2 regions of the Pandoraea sp. NPDC087047 genome follow, and region 1 is predicted to be linked to the other one. Evidence: riboswitches for the same ligand, from Rfam matches in the RefSeq annotation. Region 1 holds a riboswitch; the other holds the start of a gene.
What was found. Region 1 has a riboswitch for thiamine pyrophosphate ahead of ACIPHM_RS19340 (FAD-dependent oxidoreductase). Riboswitches for the same ligand answer to the same signal wherever they lie in the genome.
Positions count from the first base shown of each region.

Region 1 (9,936 bases):
GCGATTCGCGAAGGCCGTCAGTGTGCCCGCGCCGTCGACGAGTTCCTGATGGGGCACTCGGAACTGCCGCGCTGATGCTGATACGGGGAAGTTGAGAGGAGGGGCGCGGAGGTAGGCATTCGCGTCACTGTGAAGAAGCCGTCCGGATGGCAACATCCGGACGGTTTTTTCTTGCCCGTTTCTCTTGCGGACGGCACGGCAAGCCGCGTCCGGCGGCGACTTGAAATTCTGTAGGTTGCTAAATATAAGACGTCATACAACAAGACATCTCTGTGTTTTGCTCACATGCGGAAAAACTCTCCCAATATGTGCAAACTTCAATGTATATAAGGGTGATAGCGCGGGTTGCGATAGGCCGTCAAAAGACTAGGGATTATCCGTAAACCACGTAATCGGCCATTGTCATCGTACATCGTCTCACGTAGGATGCCTCTCCATGCGAGTCACTCGCTCGCAATAAAAATATCTACGAAAGAGAGAGACAACCATCATGGCACTGAAGATCAAAGGCCTGCGCTGGTGGATGATCGGTCTGCTGACACTCGGCACGGTCATGAACTACCTCGCACGCAGCTCGCTTGCCGTTGCCGCCCCCACGGTGATGAAGGATCTCCACATCACGACCCAGCAGTACGGCTGGATCACGGGCGCATTTCTCGTGTTGTATCCGATCGGTGCCCCCATCACCGGTTACCTGATGGATCGCATCGGCCTGCGTCTGGGCTTCCTGCTCTGCGGTGTGATGTGGTCGGTGGTGTGCATGTTGCACGGTCTGGCGCAGGGCTGGGTCGGCCTGTTCGTGCTGCGCGGTTTGCTGGGTCTGGCCGAGGCGTCGTTCATCCCGGCGGGCATGCGGGCGGCGGCGTTCTGGTTTCCGTCGAAGGAGCGGGCGCTCGCGGCGGGCATCTTCAATATCGGCACCTCCGTCGGCGCGATTCTCGCGCCGCCGCTGATCGCGTGGTCGATTCTGCGCTACAACTGGGAGACGGCGTTCGTGATCGCGGGCGGTCTCGGTCTCGTGTGGGGCGTGCTGTGGTTCGCGTTCTATCGCCACCCGACCGATCACCCGGCGCTCACGCAAGCCGAGTCCGAGTACATCAACGAAGGCCGGGTGGTCGACACCGCGGCCGACGCCCGCAAGCCGAATCTCGTCACGATCCTGCGTCAGCGCAACTTCTGGGGCATTGCGCTGCCGCGCTTCTTTGCCGATCCGGTGTGGGGCACGATTGTTTTCTGGATGCCGCTGTACCTCACGCAGGCGCGCGGTTTCGATCTGAAGACGATTGCGGCCACGGCCTGGCTGCCGTTCGTGGCGGCGGATATCGGGTGTCTGATGGGCGGCACGGTGTCCGTCTGGCTGAACAAGCATTTCAGGATCACCGTCTTCAATGGCAAGCGCGTGGTGTTCACCATCGGCGCGCTCATCATGACGGCGATGTGCGGCGTGGGCTTCGTCAAGGATCCGATGGTCGCGATCTTCCTGCTGTGCCTCGGCGGCTTCGCACACCAGACGCTCTCCATCACCGTCATTTCGATGTCGGCCGACCTGTTCCCGCGTAACGAAGTGGCCACGGTCACCGGTCTGACAGGCTTGTCCTCCGGTATCGGCAACCTGCTCTTCACGCTGGTGATCGGCACCTTCGTGACAGCGGTCGGTTACGCCCCGTTCTTCGTGGCGCTGGGTCTGGGCGATCTGATCGGCGCAGTGATTCTGTGGACAATGGTGAAGCCGCACATCACGGGCACGGCGACGCCGGCGCCGGTGACGCGGGTCGATGCGGGACGCACGGCGAATGCGTAGCGGGCGGGCTTCCCCCACTTGGTGCGATGATGCCGTAGCGCAGTGTCGTCACCTGATGGTTTGACGTACGCCGCGCCGCACACTCCCCCTTGGGTGTGCGGCGCGGCGTCGGTTTTGTTGTAGCGGTGCCGCGTGGCGTGCATTGCGATTTACCGATGAATCAGGAGTAATAAGGATCACCATGAGCCAGACTTCCGGCAAACCTTTTCGCCGTCTGCTGCTGACCGGCGCGGCGGGCAATCTCGGCAAACAACTGCGCGGCAAGCTCGCGGAGTGGGCGGACATCGTGCGCGTGAGCGACATCGTGCCGCTCACGGCCGACGCACCGCACGAAGAAGCGATGCAGGTCGACCTCGCCGACCGTGCCGCCGTGCACGCGCTGCTCGAAGGCGTCGACGCGCTGGTGCACCTCGGCGGTGTATCGGTCGAAGCGCCGTTCGACGACATTCTGCAAGCGAACATCCTCGGTCTGTACAACGTCTACAGCGCGGCGCAGAAGCAGGGCGTGAAGCGCATCATCTACGCGAGCTCGAACCATGCGGTCGGCTTCCATCCCGTGACGGAGGTGCTCGACATCGACGCACCGCACCGCCCGGACGGCATGTACGGCATCTCGAAGTGCTTCGGTGAAGACCTGTCGCGCTACTACTTCGACCGTTTCGGTCTCGAGACCGTGTGTCTGCGCATCGGCTCGTCGTTCGAACAGCCGAAGAATCCGCGCATGATGGTGACGTATCTGAGTTATCGCGATTTCGTCGAACTCGTGCGTTGCTCGCTGTTCACGAATCGCGTCGGTCACGCGATCATCTACGGCGTGTCGGACAACCCCACGCTGTGGGTCGACAACACCAAGGCCGCGTTCCTCGGCTTCCGTCCGCAAGATAGCTCGGCCGAGTTCGCCGGTTTGTTCCCTGCGAAAGCGCCCGATCCGCAGATGGACGACTGGACGCAGCGCTTCCAGGGCGGCCCGTTCGTGTTGATGGGGCCGATGGAGCCCAAGGCATGACTGTGTCGATCGAACGGCTGGAGCCGTCGCGAGAGACGCCGCACGCGGTTGGCGAGAGCCCGTTGTGGCGAGCCGACGAACAGGCGCTCTACTGGGTGGATATTCCTGCGAAGCAATTGCATCGCGTGACGCCCGCCGACGGCGAGCATCGCCAGTGGACATTCCCCGAGCAGGTCGCGTGCTTCTCGTTCGACGCGTCGGGCACGTTGCTCGCCGCTTGCGAGACGGGGCTGTTCGCGGTGCGCCTGGGGGCGCCCCACAACGTTGCGGCATCCGAGTGGGAGCGTCTGGCCGCGCCGGTGTTTGCGGCGTCCGGTATGCGCTTCAACGACGGCCGCTGCGACCGTCAGGGCCGCTTCTGGGCGGGCACGATGGTGGCGGATATGTCGCTCGCGAGCGACGCGGGCTCGCTCTTTCGCTTCGATGCAAAGGGCGGGCTTTCCGCGTCGCTGGTCGACGGGCTCGTCACGCAGAACGGGCTGGCTTTCTCGCCCGACAGCCGCACGATGTATCTGAGCGACTCGCATCCGACGGTGCGCCGTGTGTGGGCGTTCGACTTCGACGCCGACAGCGGCGCGATCAGTGAGCGGCGTCTGTTCGTCGACATGAATCAATATCCGGGGCGCCCCGATGGCGCAGCGGTGGACGCCGACGGTGGCTATTGGACATGCGCCAACGACGGCAGCCGTCTGCTGCGATTCACGCCGGCGGGCGTGCTCGATCGCGAGATCGTGTTGCCGGTGTCGAAGCCGTCGATGTGCGCCTTCGGTGGACGCGACTTCGATACGTTGTTCGTGACGTCGATTCGCCCGGGCGCGAACGCGAACGAACACGACGGTCACGTGTTCGCGGTGCGTTGCGGTGTGCAGGGATTGCCGGAAGTGCCCTACGCGGGCGCGCTGCCGGCGGCAGGTGTGTAGGCGGGGGCATGAAGGTTGCGACGCCGCGCTGTCATGCAAAAGCGGCGCGCAATGAAGCGGTTCCGGTATGGCTGGCTTACACAACGGGCCATCCGGTGAGGCGACGGGACGTCGGGTCGATCGTGGTGTTCGATCCGGCGTCCCGTTTTGCCATCCTGCCTTTTCGGTGCAGGATCAATGTGGGGTCAATGCACGAAGTCCGTCGTGACGAGCGACTTGCCCCGTGTCTCGGGCAGCAGCAACGCGCACACGACCACGAGCAGATAGCCGCCGCCCGCCACCATCCCAATGGCCTTCACGAGCGAGCCGGTCTGCGCGAGCGTGCCGACGGCGATGGGGAAGAACGAGCCGATGCCGCGCCCCAGGTTGTAGCAGAAGCCTTGTCCCGAGCCGCGAATGTGATTCGGATACAGCTCCGTCAGATACGCGCCGATCCCCGCGAAAATCCCCTGCACGACGATGCCCAGCGGGAACCCGAGCAGCAGCATTGCGCTGTCGGTGATCGGCAGCATCGTGTAGACCATGCCGAGCACGAATGAGGCGACGGCGAAGAAAATGAACGCGCCGCGTCGCCCGAGCTTGTCGGAGAGGATCGCGCCGACGATGTAGCCCACGAACGACCCGACGATCAGCACGATCAGATACGCGCTCGTGTTGAACACCGAGAGGCCGCGCACCGTTTTCAGATACGTCGGCAGCCATGTGGTGATCGCGTAGTAGCCGCCCAGCATGCCGGTGCACAGCAGACTGCCGAGGATTGTCGTCTTCAGATGGGCGGGGGCGAAGATCTGCGCGAAGTTGCCTTGCAGTTTCCCCTCGGCAATCTTGCGACGCGTCTGCGTGAAGATCTCCGGGTCCGACACGTTGCGACGCACGTACGTGATCCACAGCGCGGGCACGATGCCGATCCAGAAGCAAGCACGCCATGCGGTGCCCTCGTCGAGCACGGCGAAGAAGAACCAGTAGAGCAGCGCGGCGGCGGCCCAGCCGACCGACCAACTGCTCTGCACCGTGCCGACCGCTTTCGCGCGATGTTGCGGCGAGCGGATCATCTCGCCCATCATCATCGTGACGACGGTCCATTCGCCACCGAAGCCGATGCCCTGCAATGTGCGCGTGACGAGCAGTTGCCAGAACGAGTTCGTGAAGCCCGAGAGGAACGTGAACAGGCAGAACGTGGCGATCGTCCATTGCAGCACGCGCACGCGGCCGTAGCGATCCGCGAGAATGCCGGCGAGCCATCCGCCCACCGCCGAGGAGATCAGCGAACTGGTCGCGATCATGCCCGCCTCACCTTTGGTCATCCCCCATGCGGCGATGAGCGTGGGGATCAGGAACGAATAGATCATGAAGTCGAACGCATCGACGGCATAGCCGCCGAAGCCCGCATAGAGGGCCTTGCGCTCCTTCGTATTGAGTTCGTTGAACCAGGAAAAAAATGCCATGAAGACTCCTCGGTGGATCGTGCGCTTGTCGTGATGTGCGTGACGTGTGGTTGTTGTCTTTCGATGCGTGGCATCGAAGGTGGGTTGAGTCCACGTCTGACTCGTTGTCCTGGTGTCGTTTTTAGAGGGTGAGGCCGCCGTCCACGTGAATCACCTGCCCGGTGATCTGTCGCGCATGCGGGCCGAGCAGGAAGACGGCGAGGGCGGCAATGTCGTCGGGTTCGCACAGGCGTGCGCTCGGCGTGGCGTCGGCAGCGCGCTGCCACGCGGCCGGATCGATGGCCGAGTGCGTGCTGTCCTTGCGTGTGTAGCCAGGCGCGATGCAATTGACCGTCACCCCGGCACTCGCGTATTCGGCGGCGGCGCTTTTCGCGAGCGCCTCGATAGCGGCCTTGGCCGCGGCCGTCGCCGGGAAGCCGGGCTGATTCGCGGCGAAGCGATGCGCGACGAAAGAACTGATGGCGATGACGCTCGCCTGCGGCGAGCGTTGCAGATCCGGCAGCGCGTGGCGCAGCAGCGCGGCGAAGGCGCCGGGCATTGCCGCCAGCGTGCGGGCGAAGGCCTCGTCGTCGATGTCCGCCAAAGACTGCCGCGTGGCAAACCCCGCGTTGCTCACCAACTGGTCGATGGGGCCGAAGGCGTCGTGTGCGGCGTCGATGAGGCGCACTGCGGACTGGGGTTGCGTCAGATCGCCCAACCAGACGGCGCACTGGGCCCCGAAGCCCTCGCAGGCCTGACGCACGTCCGTCAGCCGCTGCTCGCTCGCGCCGGACGCGCCACGGGTGTGCAGAAGCAAACGGGTATCGGGCGAAGCGAGACGGCGGGCGATGGCTGCGCCGATGCCGGAAGCGGCGCCGGTGACGACGATGGTGCGTCCGGCGCGGTGCGAAGACTGGCTGGACGAGGAAGCGGCGGTGGTCACGATGAGCCCGGATAACGCATAAGGGTGCTCATGATTATGCCAAACGCCCCGCGTGCCGGGCCAGACGCGTCAATATTATTGATGAAGTTAACGAATCTGGCCGTCGGGGGCGGTTTGCACCGCCTTTTACACCGCGCCGAGCACCCGCGGCGGCTCGACGTCGCCCGTCGCGTGCAACGTCATGATGTGCTGATGGAAGCGTCCGAGCGTGTCGCGATGGGCCACGCTCACGATGGCCGTGCCGGGCAGCCGCGCGTGCAGCGCTTCGTACACGGCCTCTTCGGTTTCGACGTCGAGCGCGCTCGTGGCCTCGTCGAGGAACAGGTAGTCGGGCTTTTGCAGCAACGCGCGTGCGGCGGCCAGACGCTGTTGTTCTCCGCCCGAAAGACGTCGCGCCCAGTGCGCCGCCGTGGACAGCTCGTCGGCGTATTGGCCAAGACTCACGGCGCCTAGCGCGTCGCGGCATTCGGCGTCGGTGAAGGTGTCGGGCGGCGACGGGAACGCGAGCGCAGCCTTGAGTGTGTCGATGGGCAGATAGCTTTGCTGCGAGAGGAACAGCACGCGGGCGTTGGCGGGGACTTCGATGCGTCCGCTGCCGAACGGCCACAGACCGGCGAGCGCGCGCAGCATGGTGCTCTTGCCGCAGCCCGAGCGGCCGCGAATCAGCCAGCGCGAGCCGGGGGCGAATGCGAACGATCCCGCCACCGCGAGGGGCGCGCCGTTGGGCAGCGCGAGTTTCAGGTCGGCCGCCATGTACGCGGGCGTGCCGCTGGCCGTCACGACCGATATGCCGCCGTCATGCGGCGCGTCGGGGGCTTCGTCGATCACGCGCGTGAATTCGCGCAGACGATTGATCGTCGCCTTCCAGTCGGCCAACGTCGAGAAGCTGTTCACGAACCAGGAGAAGCCGTCGCTCACTTGACCGAACGCGTCGATGATTCGCATCAGCACGCCCAGCGTGAACGCGCCTGCGAAATAGCGCGGTGCGGCCGCCATGATCGGGAAGACGATGGCGATCTGTGCGTAAATCGAGTTCGCGAAGATCAGGCGTTTCGTCACGACCATGATCTGCCACCAGTTGTCGCGCACCGCACCGAACGCGGACTTCAAGCGTGTCAGCTCGGCGCCCTCGCCGCGGTAGAGCGCGATCTGCTCGGCGGATTCGCGCAGCCGCACCAGCAGAAAACGGAAGTCGGCTTCGACCTGTTGCTGGCGATAGCTCAGTCCCACCAGCGGTCGACCGACCTTGAAGATGAAGAACGAACCGACGATGGCGTACAGCGCCGCGACCCAGACCATGTAGCCGGGGATCGTTACGTTCATGCCGGCGAGCACGAACGACACTGCGCCGGAGATCGTCCAGAGAATGGTGATGAACGAGAACAGCGAGACCAGCGTCGTCAGCAAGTCGAGCGAGAGTGCGAGCGACGAATTGACGAGCGTGCGGATGTCTTCGGAAATACGCTGGTCGGGGTTGTCCGCCAGATGATCGCGCTCGATGCGGTAGTACGCCCGGTGCGTGAACCACTTTGTCAGATTGCTATCCGTAACCCACTGCCGCCAGCGAATTTCGAGCATCTGGCGGAAGTAGGTGCGAAACGTCGCAATGATGATGAAGCTGAACGCCAATATGGCGAACTCAAGGAGCGACGACTTGAAGACAGGCCAGTTGCGTTTGTCGAGGGCGTCGTAAAAACTCGCGTTCCACGCGTTCAGGCGCACGTTGATGAACACGACGGCCAGGTTCAGCGCAATGACCAGCGCGAGCAAGCGGCGGCCTTCCCAGCGTTTCTCCGAGACCCAGTACGGGCGGATCAGTTGCCAGGCGGTGGGATGCTTCGGCGGCTTGGGCGGGGGCGCGGCGGTGTTGCCCGAAGGACGTGCTTCGGGCGGCGTGGGGGATATCGGCGTTTGGGCCATGATCGTCAGGCGGCGCGGCCGCGGTAATGCAACGTTGTGATTGACGACATACGGTGAGCAGGGACGAATGCCAATCGGCTCATTTGACCTCAGTTCCCGATGGTGCGTTGCACGAATTCGGGCCTGAGACGCGTGTCACGGTGAATTCCAGTTTACGTGCCGTTACACGGGCGCGGAGAATCGTCAAAAAACGAGACGCCGAGCGCGTGGACAGGCGTGCAACCGCCCGGGAAGCCAGCTTGCACGGGCGTCGGCATCTATGATGTAATGGTCGCGGGCGAAACAGGGGTGCTCCGTATCTGACATCGGCGGGACGCAGGTGTTTACCATGCGTAACGACGTCAGAGGTCACGCGGGGCTGAGAGAGACCCTTTGCACCCGACCCGGGTAATACCGGCGTGGGAAGTTTCCGACTACTCCAGCGGGGTAAGGTGTTCCGGCACCGTTTCGTCCTTTTGCTTTCATGAGGAAAGGACCCCATGCATTGCCTCCCACAACATCCTCCGCATTTCCCTGAGTGCCAGCGCGCCGTGACGGCTTGCGCGGCAGTGCGCGTATGAGTGCCTCTACTTCACGTCCCGATATTGCGGTGCTGGGCGGCGGGCTGTCCGGCCGTCTGCTTGCGTGGCAACTGGTGCGCGCCGGTGCGCGCGTGGCGCTGTACGAGCGCGGCGACGCCGACGGATCGGCCGCTGCCGGCTGGGTAGCGGCCGCCATGCTTGCGCCGTTGGCCGAGGCTGCCGTGGCCGAGCCGAGCATCGTGGAGATGGGCGCTGTCGGCCTGGAGCGCTGGCCTGGGCTGATCGACGGCCTTCCCGAGCACGTCTTCTTTCAACGCAATGGCACGTTGGTCGTGTGGCATCAGCCCGATCGCGCCGAAGCTGTCATGTTTGAGCGTCGCATGCGCGCGAACGCCCCGCCCGAGTTGCTGCGCGGCGGTGTCGAGCGTATTCCCGGCGCCCGGTTGAAGGACGTGGAACCGGCGCTCGCCGGCCGCTTTCAGGAAGGCTGGCTGCTGCCCAACGAAGGGCAACTCGATAACCGTCAACTGTTGCGCGCGCTCGCAGCAGGCCTTGCGAAAGCGGGGGCGGAACTGCACTGGCATACCGAGATCGCCGAGGGCGCCTATCCGGACGCCGGTCTGGTCATCGACTGTCGCGGGCTCGGCGCGCGCGAAGCGCTCACGCAACTGCGCGGTGTGCGTGGCGAAGTGGTGCGGATTCACGCGCCGGGGATCGGACTGCGCCGGCCGGTGCGTTTGCTGCATCCGCGCTATCCCATCTATATCGCGCCGAAGGAAAACGACCTGTACGTGATCGGCGCGACCGAACTCGAATCGGAAGATATGTCGCCGATGACCGTGCGCTCGGCGCTCGAACTGCTCTCGGCGGCGCATTCGCTGAACCCGGCGTTCGGCGAGGCGCGCATCGTCGAGCTGAACGTCAACTGCCGCCCGGCGCTGCCCGATCATCTGCCGCGAGTGCAATGGGACGGCGCGCGGCTGCTGCGCGTGAACGGCCTGTACCGGCACGGTTATCTGCTCGCGCCGGCGGTCACGGGGGAGGCTTGCGCGCTGGCGCAGGCATTGATGCAAACGACGGGCGCGCCAGTGGGAACCGAGCACGCGTTCGATTGGGATACGTGGCGAGCGAGCCGGCCGTGGCCGGACCTGTTCCGTCAGGCATGAGAGGAAGCGGTACGCGATGGACATCCATATCAATCAACAGACACTGAGCGTGGCCGAGACGGCGACGCTGGCCGAGGCACTGGCCGCCTATGGCGCCAAGCCGCCTTTCGCGGCGGCGATCAACGGGCAGTTCGTGCCCAAGACGCAATACGCGGCGCGCACGCTCGCGCAGGGCGACAAGATCGATGTCGTGCAACCGGTAGCCGGAGGCTGAAATGAACGCATTCACGGAATC
Region 1 covers NZ_JBIUZU010000010.1:49,153-59,088, forward strand. Annotated here, with positions in the region: gene ACIPHM_RS19305 (glutamate synthase subunit beta) at 1-75, shown strand, start outside; gene ACIPHM_RS19310 (MFS transporter) at 491-1,801, shown strand; gene ACIPHM_RS19315 (NAD-dependent epimerase/dehydratase family protein) at 1,983-2,807, shown strand; gene ACIPHM_RS19320 (SMP-30/gluconolactonase/LRE family protein) at 2,804-3,727, shown strand; gene ACIPHM_RS19325 (MFS transporter) at 3,913-5,172, opposite strand; gene ACIPHM_RS19330 (SDR family NAD(P)-dependent oxidoreductase) at 5,294-6,094, opposite strand; gene ACIPHM_RS19335 (ABC transporter ATP-binding protein/permease) at 6,221-8,014, opposite strand; TPP riboswitch at 8,289-8,436, shown strand; gene ACIPHM_RS19340 (FAD-dependent oxidoreductase) at 8,571-9,701, shown strand; gene thiS (sulfur carrier protein ThiS) at 9,718-9,915, shown strand; gene ACIPHM_RS19350 (thiazole synthase) at 9,917-9,936, shown strand, end outside.

Region 2 (9,936 bases), on a different contig from region 1:
TGGCCCGGGCCTTCGATCATGACCTGCACGTCGTGCTTCCACGCGATCTGCGTGAGTTCGCCCAGCGTCTTGAGTTCGGAGAGTTGCGCTTCGTCGTTGGCGTCGTAAATCGAGCCGGGACGCAGACCGTCACCCAGCGAGAAGGCGACGTCGTACGCCTTCATGATTTCGCAGATCTCTTCGAAGTGCGTGTACAGGAAGCTTTCCTTGTGGTGCGCGAGACACCACTTGGCCATGATCGAGCCGCCGCGGCTGACGATACCGGTCATGCGGTTGGCCGTCATCGGCACGTACGCGAGGCGCACGCCAGCGTGAATCGTGAAGTAGTCGACGCCTTGCTCGGCCTGCTCGATGAGCGTGTCGCGGAACATTTCCCACGTCAGGTCTTCGGCCTTGCCGTTCACCTTTTCGAGTGCCTGATAGATCGGCACCGTGCCGATGGGCACCGGGCTGTTACGCAGAATCCACTCGCGCGTTTCGTGAATGTGCTTGCCGGTCGACAGATCCATGACCGTGTCGCCGCCCCAGCGGATCGCCCACGTCATCTTGTCGACTTCTTCGCCGATCGACGACGTCACGGCCGAGTTGCCGATGTTCGCGTTGATCTTCACGAGGAAGTTGCGGCCGATGATCATCGGCTCCGATTCCGGGTGGTTGATGTTGTTCGGGATGATGGCGCGACCGCGTGCGATCTCTTCGCGCACGAATTCCGGCGTGATTTCGGCCGGAAGGCTCGCGCCGAAATGCTGACCCGGATGCTGACGCGAGAGCAGCTTGGCCAGACGCTCGCCTTGCGGGCCGGCGGCACGCACGCTTTCGATGTATTCCTGACGGCGCAGGTTTTCGCGAATCGCGATGTATTCCATCTCGGGCGTGATGATGCCCTGACGTGCGTAGTGCATCTGCGTCACGTTCTTGCCGGCCTTGGCGCGGCGCGGGGTGCGATGCAGGCCCGGGAAGCGCAGATCGGCGGTGGCGCTGTCGTCGGCACGCTCACGGCCGTAGGCCGAGGAGAGGCCCGGCAGGGCTTCGGTGTCACCGCGTTCTTCGATCCAGGCCGCGCGCAAGGCGGGCAGACCGGAGCGAATGTCGATGCGGGCGTTCGGATCGGTGTACGGACCCGAGGTGTCGTAGACGTAGATCGGCGGGTTTTTCTCGCCGCCGAAGCTCGTCGGCGTGTCGGCTTGCGAGATTTCGCGCATCGGGACCTGGATGTCCGGGCGCGAGCCTTCTACGTAGATCTTGCGGGAATTGGGCAGCGGTGCGATCGCGGCTTCGTCCACGCGCGCGTTGGCTGAGAGGAACTTCGGATTGGCGTTCATGCAATGTCTCCTGGCGGGGCACGTGTTGACGCCGACTAAATCGGCGCAAAGCGGCTCAGGAGCATGAACGGGGGCGAGGAATTTCTACGCTCCCTGCGCTGGCATTATCCAGATCAGGTTCTAAGGGTATTTCTCACCCACAACTCACGTTGCAGGACCCCTGCGCTTAGCTTTGCGGCAACGATACACCGACATGCCTGACAAACACAAGCGCGACGTGTCCCGAAAAACGTGAACGGGGCAATGGTGCGATGCGGCATGCAATGGGCCAGGGAATGCGTTGTGTGCGGCGGACGAAGCGTCCTCCGATATGCGGCAAATCGTCGAAAAATCTGCCATAACGTCGCAATGTAACGCTTACGCCAAGACTTGTTATTCCGTCAGCTAAGTCTGCTACGTCTGCTCCGCCAGACGTACCTCGCGCTGAAACTCGCGAGGCACCCACCGCAGCGCATCGCGGAAAAAGCGCCGGTCGGGTGGCGGGAGCATCGGCAGCACGCGGCCCAGCGATTGGGCGGCGTGCAATGCCTGCGGCGAATCCCCATCCTGATGCAGCGCGAACCACAACATCTCGAACCACAGATTGGCGAGTTGTAACGGCTCGAATCGGACACGTCCCTCTTCATGATCGGCAAGCGTCGTCACCACGACATCGGTCCAGCGCCGAAACCCCTTGGCGCGAGAGAAGGGGGCGCCGAACGGCTGCACGGCGTCGAGAAAGGCGTCGACTGCCAACGGGGTGCTCGCGCGCAGCGTCTGCAGATCGGGATCGCGCCGCACGGGCACCGCGCCACGTGCGATACGCAGCAGGAAAACGGTATTCCAGACGGAATTGCCGCCGACGCCGAAACGGTCGCAGATCCATTCCGAGAGGCCGATCCAGCGCAACGCCTGACGTTGCACGTCGGTGGCCGCGAGCCGTCTGCCGGGATCGATGAGCGCCTCTTGCCAGAACAGCCACAGCGAGAGACCGATGTTCGCCGCAACGTGTTGCGCGAGTTCGATGGAGTCGGCTTCGAACGCGGCTTGCAGCGCGTCGGAAAAGGCCGCGAGCGCGTCGGCCGCCGATTGTGCGCGGGCCGGGATCGGACCAGAGCGCGCCGCGTGCGATTTGTACAGCAGCGCTTGCAGATTGCGGCTCTCGAAGCGGATTCGCGGGTTGTAGACGAGGCAGGGCGCGAGCGTCGCGTCGTCGCTGATGCGTTGCAGATGGGCGAAGGCGCCCGCTTCGTCGCGCAATGCGTAGGCTTGCCAGGCCTGCACGATCCAGTGCATGGCGCGTAACGTTGGCGAGCCCGGCTGATTGGCCCCGAAGGTAGCGGCGAGCGCGGCAAGCGTACGCTTCGTGCGTGTGGCGTCTCCCATGCGACGCCACACGATCGTCTCTGCGAGCAGGGCGATGCCGCGTTGCACGTCGTCTACGGCACATACCTGCGCCGAGTGGAACGATGAGATCGCGCCCGAGCGTTGACGTCTGGTCTCGCCGTCAACGGGCGGGGTTGGCGGCGCGAGGAACACCCCGTCCTGCATATCGCGCTTGCCGAGCGTCAGGTGGTGCCAGAACGCGATGTCCTGCATGACGTAATCGAGCGCGGGCGATGGGGTGTCCGGCGCGGTGTCCTGCGGCAGGCCGAGAAACGCCGCGACAGCGCGACGCGGGTCGTCGGGTGAGGTGTCGCCGATGGTGATGACGATGCGCGACATCTCATGCGCGGCGAGCCAGAACGGGCCTTTGCCGCGTCCGCGCGTGGGGAGCAGGCGCACATCGGCCTGCCGGTCGTCGCCCCAGCCGACAGCGACGCCCCAGCGCGCGAAGTCCGAAAATGCGCGGCTGATGAGCATGCGCAGATCGCCCGCAATACCCGACTGACCGAAGCGAATTTTCAGCGACGCCAACGACACCGGCGACGCCTCGAAATGCGCCGCATAGTAGACGCGCATCAGTAACCAAAGACTTTGATAACGCGCCGGCTGGCCGTCGATTTTCTGCGGCGCATCGAGTCGCACGACGAGCGCCGGAGGCCCCGAAGGCGTGCCGGGGCCGACGTGGGAAGCGTTGGAGATGGGTGGAGATTGAATATCAGGCATCAGGCATGGCGTCGAAGGGAATCGCATCGCTCCGGGCGGCGGATGGCATCCGCTGGGTCCTCGGCATGCACAGAGGGGCGAGCCGATGATACGGCGGTTACGTCGGTTACGGTAGCTCTGCTTTGCATCTGGCGAAACCGGCACTATGCTGCAAACGCTTTCGAAAAGCGGTGCCTGGCCAGCGCTACCGACAACATCTATGCCATCTCCCTGGCATCCAATAAAATCAGGACAACGAAATGAAAAAAACAATCTCCCGTTGGCGGCGCGTTGCGTTACTGCTGCGTCTCGCGTCTGCGCTCGTCTCCACTCCCTTTTTGGCGATGTTCGTTACACCGGCGCATGCGGCCGAATTTGCGAAGGCGGCGTCCGTGCGTTTCACCGAGCGCGCCGACTGGGGCAAGTTTTTCGCCGCGGAAAATGCGAAGGGCACGATCGTCGTGCTCGACGGGAAGACGCAAACGTATCAGGCGTTCGACTCGGCGCGCGCCGAGCAGCGCATGTCGCCCGCCTCGACGTACAAGATCTTCAACAGCCTGCTGGCACTGGAGTCGGGCGCGTTGAACGACGAGCGCGAGATCATTCCGTGGGACGGCAAGCCGCGCCGGATGAAGACCTGGAATGCGGCGATGGATTTGCGCACGGCCTTCCGTGTGTCGTGCCTTCCGTGCTATCAGGTGGTGTCGCACAAGATTGCGCGCGAGTACGCGCAGGCCAAGCTCGATACGGTCGGTTATGGCAATCGCACGATCGGTTCTGTCGCCGATACGTACTGGGTGGACGACAGCTTGCGGATCTCGGCACGCGAACAGGTCGATTTCCTGCAACGTCTCGCGCGCGGCACGTTGCCGTTCTCCGCGCGTACGCAGGATATCGTGCGTCAGATCTCGATTGTCGAGGCAAACGGCGACTTCGTGCTGCACGGCAAGACGGGCTGGTTCGTCAACAAAAAGCACGATATCGGCTGGTGGGTGGGCTGGCTCGAGCGCGACGGCAATCTGACGATGGTCGCCTTGAACATGGACATGCAAGGCGATGCCGACGCGCCGAAGCGGGCGCGCATCGTGCGCAACGTGCTCAAGGAGATGAAGCTGATCTGAGCGAGGGCGCCTATCGATGCTGTGTCAGTGCCGCAGCGACGGGGTAACGCGGGATCGGTTCGGTGACGTGCCGACGTTGTGAACATCGCGCGGTGCGCACGTCTGGCGACGTAGCGCCCGTGCGATGGGTTGAGGGTGGGCGACTTACAGTGCGCGTCCGTGTTTGAGTGCGGCGGCGATTTCCGCGACGTGACGGCCTTGCGTCTTCGCGATCTTCAACTCGTTTGCGCTGGGTTGACGGGAGCCGTCGCCGGCCGCGAGGGTGGTAGCGCCGTAAGGCGTGCCGCCGGTGATCTCGCTCATGTTGGTCAGGCCCGGCTCGGTGTACGGCACGCCGACGATGACCATACCGTGGTGGAGCAGCGTGGAGTGAAAGCTCGTGATCGTCGTTTCCTGCCCGCCGTGCTGCGTGGCGGTGCTGGCGAACACGCTGCCGACCTTGCCCACGAGCGCGCCCTTGGCCCAGAGGCCTCCCGTCTGGTCGAGGAAGTTGCGCATTTGCGCGGTCATGTTGCCGAAGCGCGTCGGGGTGCCAAAGAGGATGGCGTCGTAATCGGCGAGTAGATCGGCGCGGGCAACCGGAACGTTCGCGAACGCCGCGCGTGCCGCCTTGGCGCCGCTCTTTTCGAGGACGTCGTCGGGCACGAGTTCAGGGACTTGCATGAGGGCGACCTCGACACTCGCCACGCTGCGCGCGCCTTCGGCAACCGCTTCGGCCATCTTGTAGATGTGCCCGTACATGCTATAGAACACCACCAGGATCTTGGCGTTGGCCATGTGAATCTCCTTAGGGGGTCAAGAGACGCCGACGTCGCGTGGGCTGTCGCCGCGCGAGGCGAGCCGTTCCATCATAGTCGACACGCGTGACGAAACAGCGATCTCGTGCCACGTCACCGGTGGCGCGAGACGATTTGCCTAAGCGAGGGCGGTTGGGAACGACCGGGCGACGTCAGGCGGACGCCGGGAAGACCAAGGAAAGACGCCGGAACGACGCCGGAAAGACGGGGTGCCGCTGCGTCCTATCGCAGACGTGAGCCGATGAGGCAGGCGAGTGCGAGTGCGGCCATGAGCACCGTCACGCTTGCCGACAGGCCGCCGACCAGCGCCAGCCCGGTTGCCGCGAGTCCATGCGCGAGCACGGCGGCGGGTACGAGCAGCGTCGCGCTCACGACACACCAGCGCATGACATATCGCCACATGAAGCGGCTCACGATGCGCATGCGCGCGTCGAGTTGATGCCGCTGCCAGAAAGACAGATCGGCTGCCGCGTAGAAGAGCCACAGCGGACTGAAGTATTTGATGAACAATTCCATGACGACATACCGGAAACACAATGCCCGCAGGGCGCGGGCATGTCGTCGAGGCACGAGGGTGGAGCACAAACTCGATGGCCCCGTCACGCATGTGGGGAGCGTCGACGCCGTGCAATTGTAGCAGGCGCTCACTTACTTTGATGTGCCGCACCCAGCGTCTAGTGAGGCAAACTTTGCTGAATTTCGCTCAATGATGCGAGAAATTCGAGCATCGTGCGATATCTCCCATAATGTCAGGGATGCTTCGGCGGCGTGATGGTGTGTCCGGACGTCTGCGTCGCGGACGCCAGTGCATGCGGCGTGTTGGCCGTGATCTGCTGAATCAGCGACCAGACGGACTGGGCGGCGGGAGAGAGCGTACGGTTCTTGCGGCGCACGAGCATGATGGTGCGATCGAGTTGTGGCACGAGCGGCAGGGCCACGAGGCGTACGCCTGTCACAGCAGGGTTCTCTGCGCCATTGCCCGGCGTGGCTACTGTCAATCCCGGCATCGCGGGCAATGCCAGCGCGGGCATGATGCTGATGCCGATGCCGGCCTCGACCATTCGGAAGACGGTAATGGCATGCCCGACTTCCTGCGCTATCTGGCAGTAGGCGCCGTGCTCGGCCAGCGCGCGGTCGATCAGCGGCCGGCTGCCGGACGCGTAATCGAGCAGCACCAGTTTCTCGCCGTTGAGCGCTTTCCACGTCACCTGCGCTTGCTTCGCGAAACGATGTGAGCGGTCGCACACTACCAGGAACGGCTCGACCATGATGGGCTCGCCGACCAGATCGTCCGTCCCTTCCGACGCGACGATGACCCCGAAATCGACTTCACCGTGGCGAACGCTGTCGGTCGCGAGCGTCTGCACCTGATCGCGCAGCATGAGCGTGATGTCCGGATACTGGGCCGCACAGGCCGAAATGCACTCGGGCATGAGGTTCGCGGAGATAGTGGGGGCGCTCGCGACGCGCACCCGGCCGCGCCGCTCTTCGGCCAGCCCGTGGGTATCGCGCAGGGCGCTCTCCAGTTCGTCGAGCACCCGGGCGAGCGTGGCCGAGAGGCTGGCGCCCACTTCGGTCAGCGTGACCTCGCGCGTTGTGCGGTCCACCAGCTTGAGTCCGAGTTCTTGCTCCAATTCCCGGATACAGCGGCTCACGGCCGGCTGAGTCAGGCCAATATCCTCGCCGGCACGGCTGAAACTGCCGTGTTCGGCCACTGCGAGGAACACTTTGAGCTGGCGCAGCGAGATATTCATGCGTCTTTGGTATGAATAAAATCTTTAAATGAATTTGTATTTTAACTACCCTTGCGCTCTAATACGTAAAAACCCGTAGCGCGAGCGCACACTTCCGGTCACTTTCGAATCCTGTGGAGGCGATGGACGACCACCGCTGACGGCCTTGCTGCCGTCACGTACCGTGTTCTGGCGGACGGGCTTTGTCATTTCAGACGCATTCGAGAGAGAGTATTCGAGATCGACGATGGCCAGACCGCGTTTCCTTCCCGACAATTTCACGTTGATGCTGGTCGCAACCGTTGCGCTAGCCAGTTTCCTGCCGGCGCGCGGCGAAGGTGAAGTCGCCTTCAACCTGCTCACCAACGTGGCGATTGCCGCCCTGTTCTTCCTGCACGGCGCGAAGCTCTCGCGCGAGGCGGTGCTCGCCGGTGCCACCCACTGGCGTTTGCATCTACTGGTGTTCGCCAGCACCTTCGTCATCTTCCCCATCGTTGGCGTGGCGCTCAAGCCCGTGCTCTCATGGACGGTGACCCCCGAGCTGTATCTGGGCATTCTCTTCCTGTGCACGCTGCCCGCGACGGTGCAATCGGCCATCGCCTTCACTTCGATGGCACGCGGCAACGTCCCGGCGGCCGTGTGCAGCGCGTCGGCATCGAGCCTGTTCGGTATTTTCATCACGCCGCTGCTCGTCGGCCTGATCGTCATCCATCACGATGGCAACACCGGCGCGTCGCCGTTCGACTCCATCGGCAACATCATGCTGCAACTGCTCGTGCCGTTCATTGCGGGCCAGTTGTCGCGCAAGGCCATCGGCAAATGGGTGGAGCGTAACCGCGGATTGCTCAAGGTCGTGGATCAGGGCTCGATTCTGCTGGTCGTCTACACGGCGTTCAGCGAAGCCGTGAATACCGGCCTGTGGCACCAGATCCCGCCGTTGGCACTGCTCGGCCTGGTGGGCTGCTGCGCCGTGATTCTGGCGATCATGCTGGCGGTGACGACGTATTCCGCCCGCTGGCTCGGGTTTTCGCGTGAAGACGAGATCACGATCGTCTTCTGTGGCTCGAAGAAGAGCCTCGCGAGCGGTATTCCGATGGCCAAGGTGCTGTTCGCGACAGGGCCGCTCGGCGCGATCGTGCTGCCGCTGATGCTGTTCCATCAGATGCAACTCATGGTGTGCGCGGTGCTCGCGCAACGTTATGCCAACCGTCAGCGCGCCGCGGCGGCGGGTAAGGTTGGCAAGGCGGGCAAGACGGCCAAGGCGGTCACTGGCGAGGGCAAGTCCGACAGTGGCGCCAACGCTGGCGCGGGGCGCTGAGGCCTATGTAACCTCAAGAACACGGCCCGCTGCGGGCCGTTGTCACACGTTGGTCGTGCGCAAGTGTTAGAATCGCGTTTGTTTCGCTTCTTGACGACCACCCCGGTCCGGCGGCGCCCGACGCATCTGTTACTCGACAGACCCCTCTCGCGCCAGCCCCGAGCATGGCGCACAGCGCCCCTTGAATCTTCGCGAGTGAGCTTTGATGCGGAATCCTTCCGCGTGGCGGCCCCCGTTTTTTTAAAAGAGATGTCCCTTCATCATGGCTGATGTAAATGCTGTTCCGACCCCCGGCTTCGATAGCTTTGGGCTGCATGCGGACATCTTGCGGGCCATCGCCGAGCAGGGGTACACCCAGCCGACGCCGATTCAGGCCCAGGCCATTCCGGTGGTGCTGTCCGGCCGCGACGTCATGGGTGCCGCGCAAACGGGGACGGGCAAGACCGCCAGCTTCTCGCTGCCGATCATCCAGCGCCTGCTGCCCGAGGCCAACACGAGCGCATCGCCCGCCCGTCACCCGGTGCGCGCGCTGATCCTCACGCCGACGCGCGAACTCGCCGATCAGGTTGCCGATAACGTGCGCTCTTACGCGGGCCACACGCCGTTGCGTAACACGGTGGTGTTCGGCGGCGTCGACATGAACCCGCAGAAGGATGCCCTGCGACGCGGCGTCGAGATCCTCATCGCCACGCCGGGACGTCTGCTCGATCACGTCGAACAGAAGACGGTGAATCTGAGCCAGGTGAAGATGCTGGTGCTTGACGAAGCCGACCGCATGCTGGACATGGGCTTCCTGCCGGATCTTCAGCGCATTCTGAATCTGCTGCCGAAACAGCGCCAGACGCTGCTCTTCTCGGCCACGTTCTCGAACGAAATCAAGAAGCTCGCATCGAGCTATCTCACGAACCCGGTCACGATCGAAGTGGCGCGTCGCAATGCGACGGCCGATACGGTCGAGCAGACCGTCTATGAAGTGGATGAAGACGACAAGCGCGCGGCCGTGGTGCAGATTCTCGGCGAGCGCGATCTCAAGCAGGTCATCGTGTTCGTCAACAGCAAGATCGGCGCGAGCCGTCTGGCGCGCCAGTTGGAGCGCGACGGTGTCGTGACGGCCGCCATCCACGGCGACAAATCGCAGAACGAGCGCATGCAGGCGCTCGAAGCGTTCAAGCAGGGCGGTATCCGTGCGCTCGTGGCGACCGACGTTGCCGCGCGCGGTCTGGACATCTCCGATCTGCCGGGCGTGATCAATTACGATCTGCCGTATAACCCCGAAGACTATGTGCACCGTATCGGCCGTACGGGCCGGGCGGGCGCGTCGGGTGAGGCGATCTCGCTGTGCGCCCCGGACGAGCGTAAGCAACTCGTGGAAATCGAGAAGCTGATCAAGCGCGAGCTCAAGCGCGGCGAGCTGGTGCTGGAGCGTCGCAGCCGTTCGCGCGACGATCGTGGTGATCGCTACGAGCGCGGTGGGGATCGCGGCGAGCGTGCCGAACGTGGTGAACGCCACAGCCGCCACGACGGCCTGCGTGCTGGCCGCAGCAGCGGGAGCTCCACGCCGCGTCGTGTTCGTCCGGA
Region 2 covers NZ_JBIUZU010000005.1:362,718-372,653, forward strand. Annotated here, with positions in the region: gene thiC (phosphomethylpyrimidine synthase ThiC) at 1-1,322, opposite strand, end outside; TPP riboswitch at 1,396-1,494, opposite strand; gene ACIPHM_RS11880 (hypothetical protein) at 1,716-3,410, opposite strand; gene blaOXA (OXA-62 family carbapenem-hydrolyzing class D beta-lactamase) at 3,650-4,510, shown strand; gene wrbA (NAD(P)H:quinone oxidoreductase) at 4,655-5,287, opposite strand; gene ACIPHM_RS11895 (hypothetical protein) at 5,530-5,823, opposite strand; gene ACIPHM_RS11900 (LysR family transcriptional regulator) at 6,057-7,061, opposite strand; gene ACIPHM_RS11905 (bile acid:sodium symporter family protein) at 7,288-8,358, shown strand; gene ACIPHM_RS11910 (DEAD/DEAH box helicase) at 8,621-9,936, shown strand, end outside.
Region 2: linked by a shared signal. The riboswitch ahead of thiC (phosphomethylpyrimidine synthase ThiC) and the one ahead of ACIPHM_RS19340 (FAD-dependent oxidoreductase) in region 1 are both predicted to bind thiamine pyrophosphate.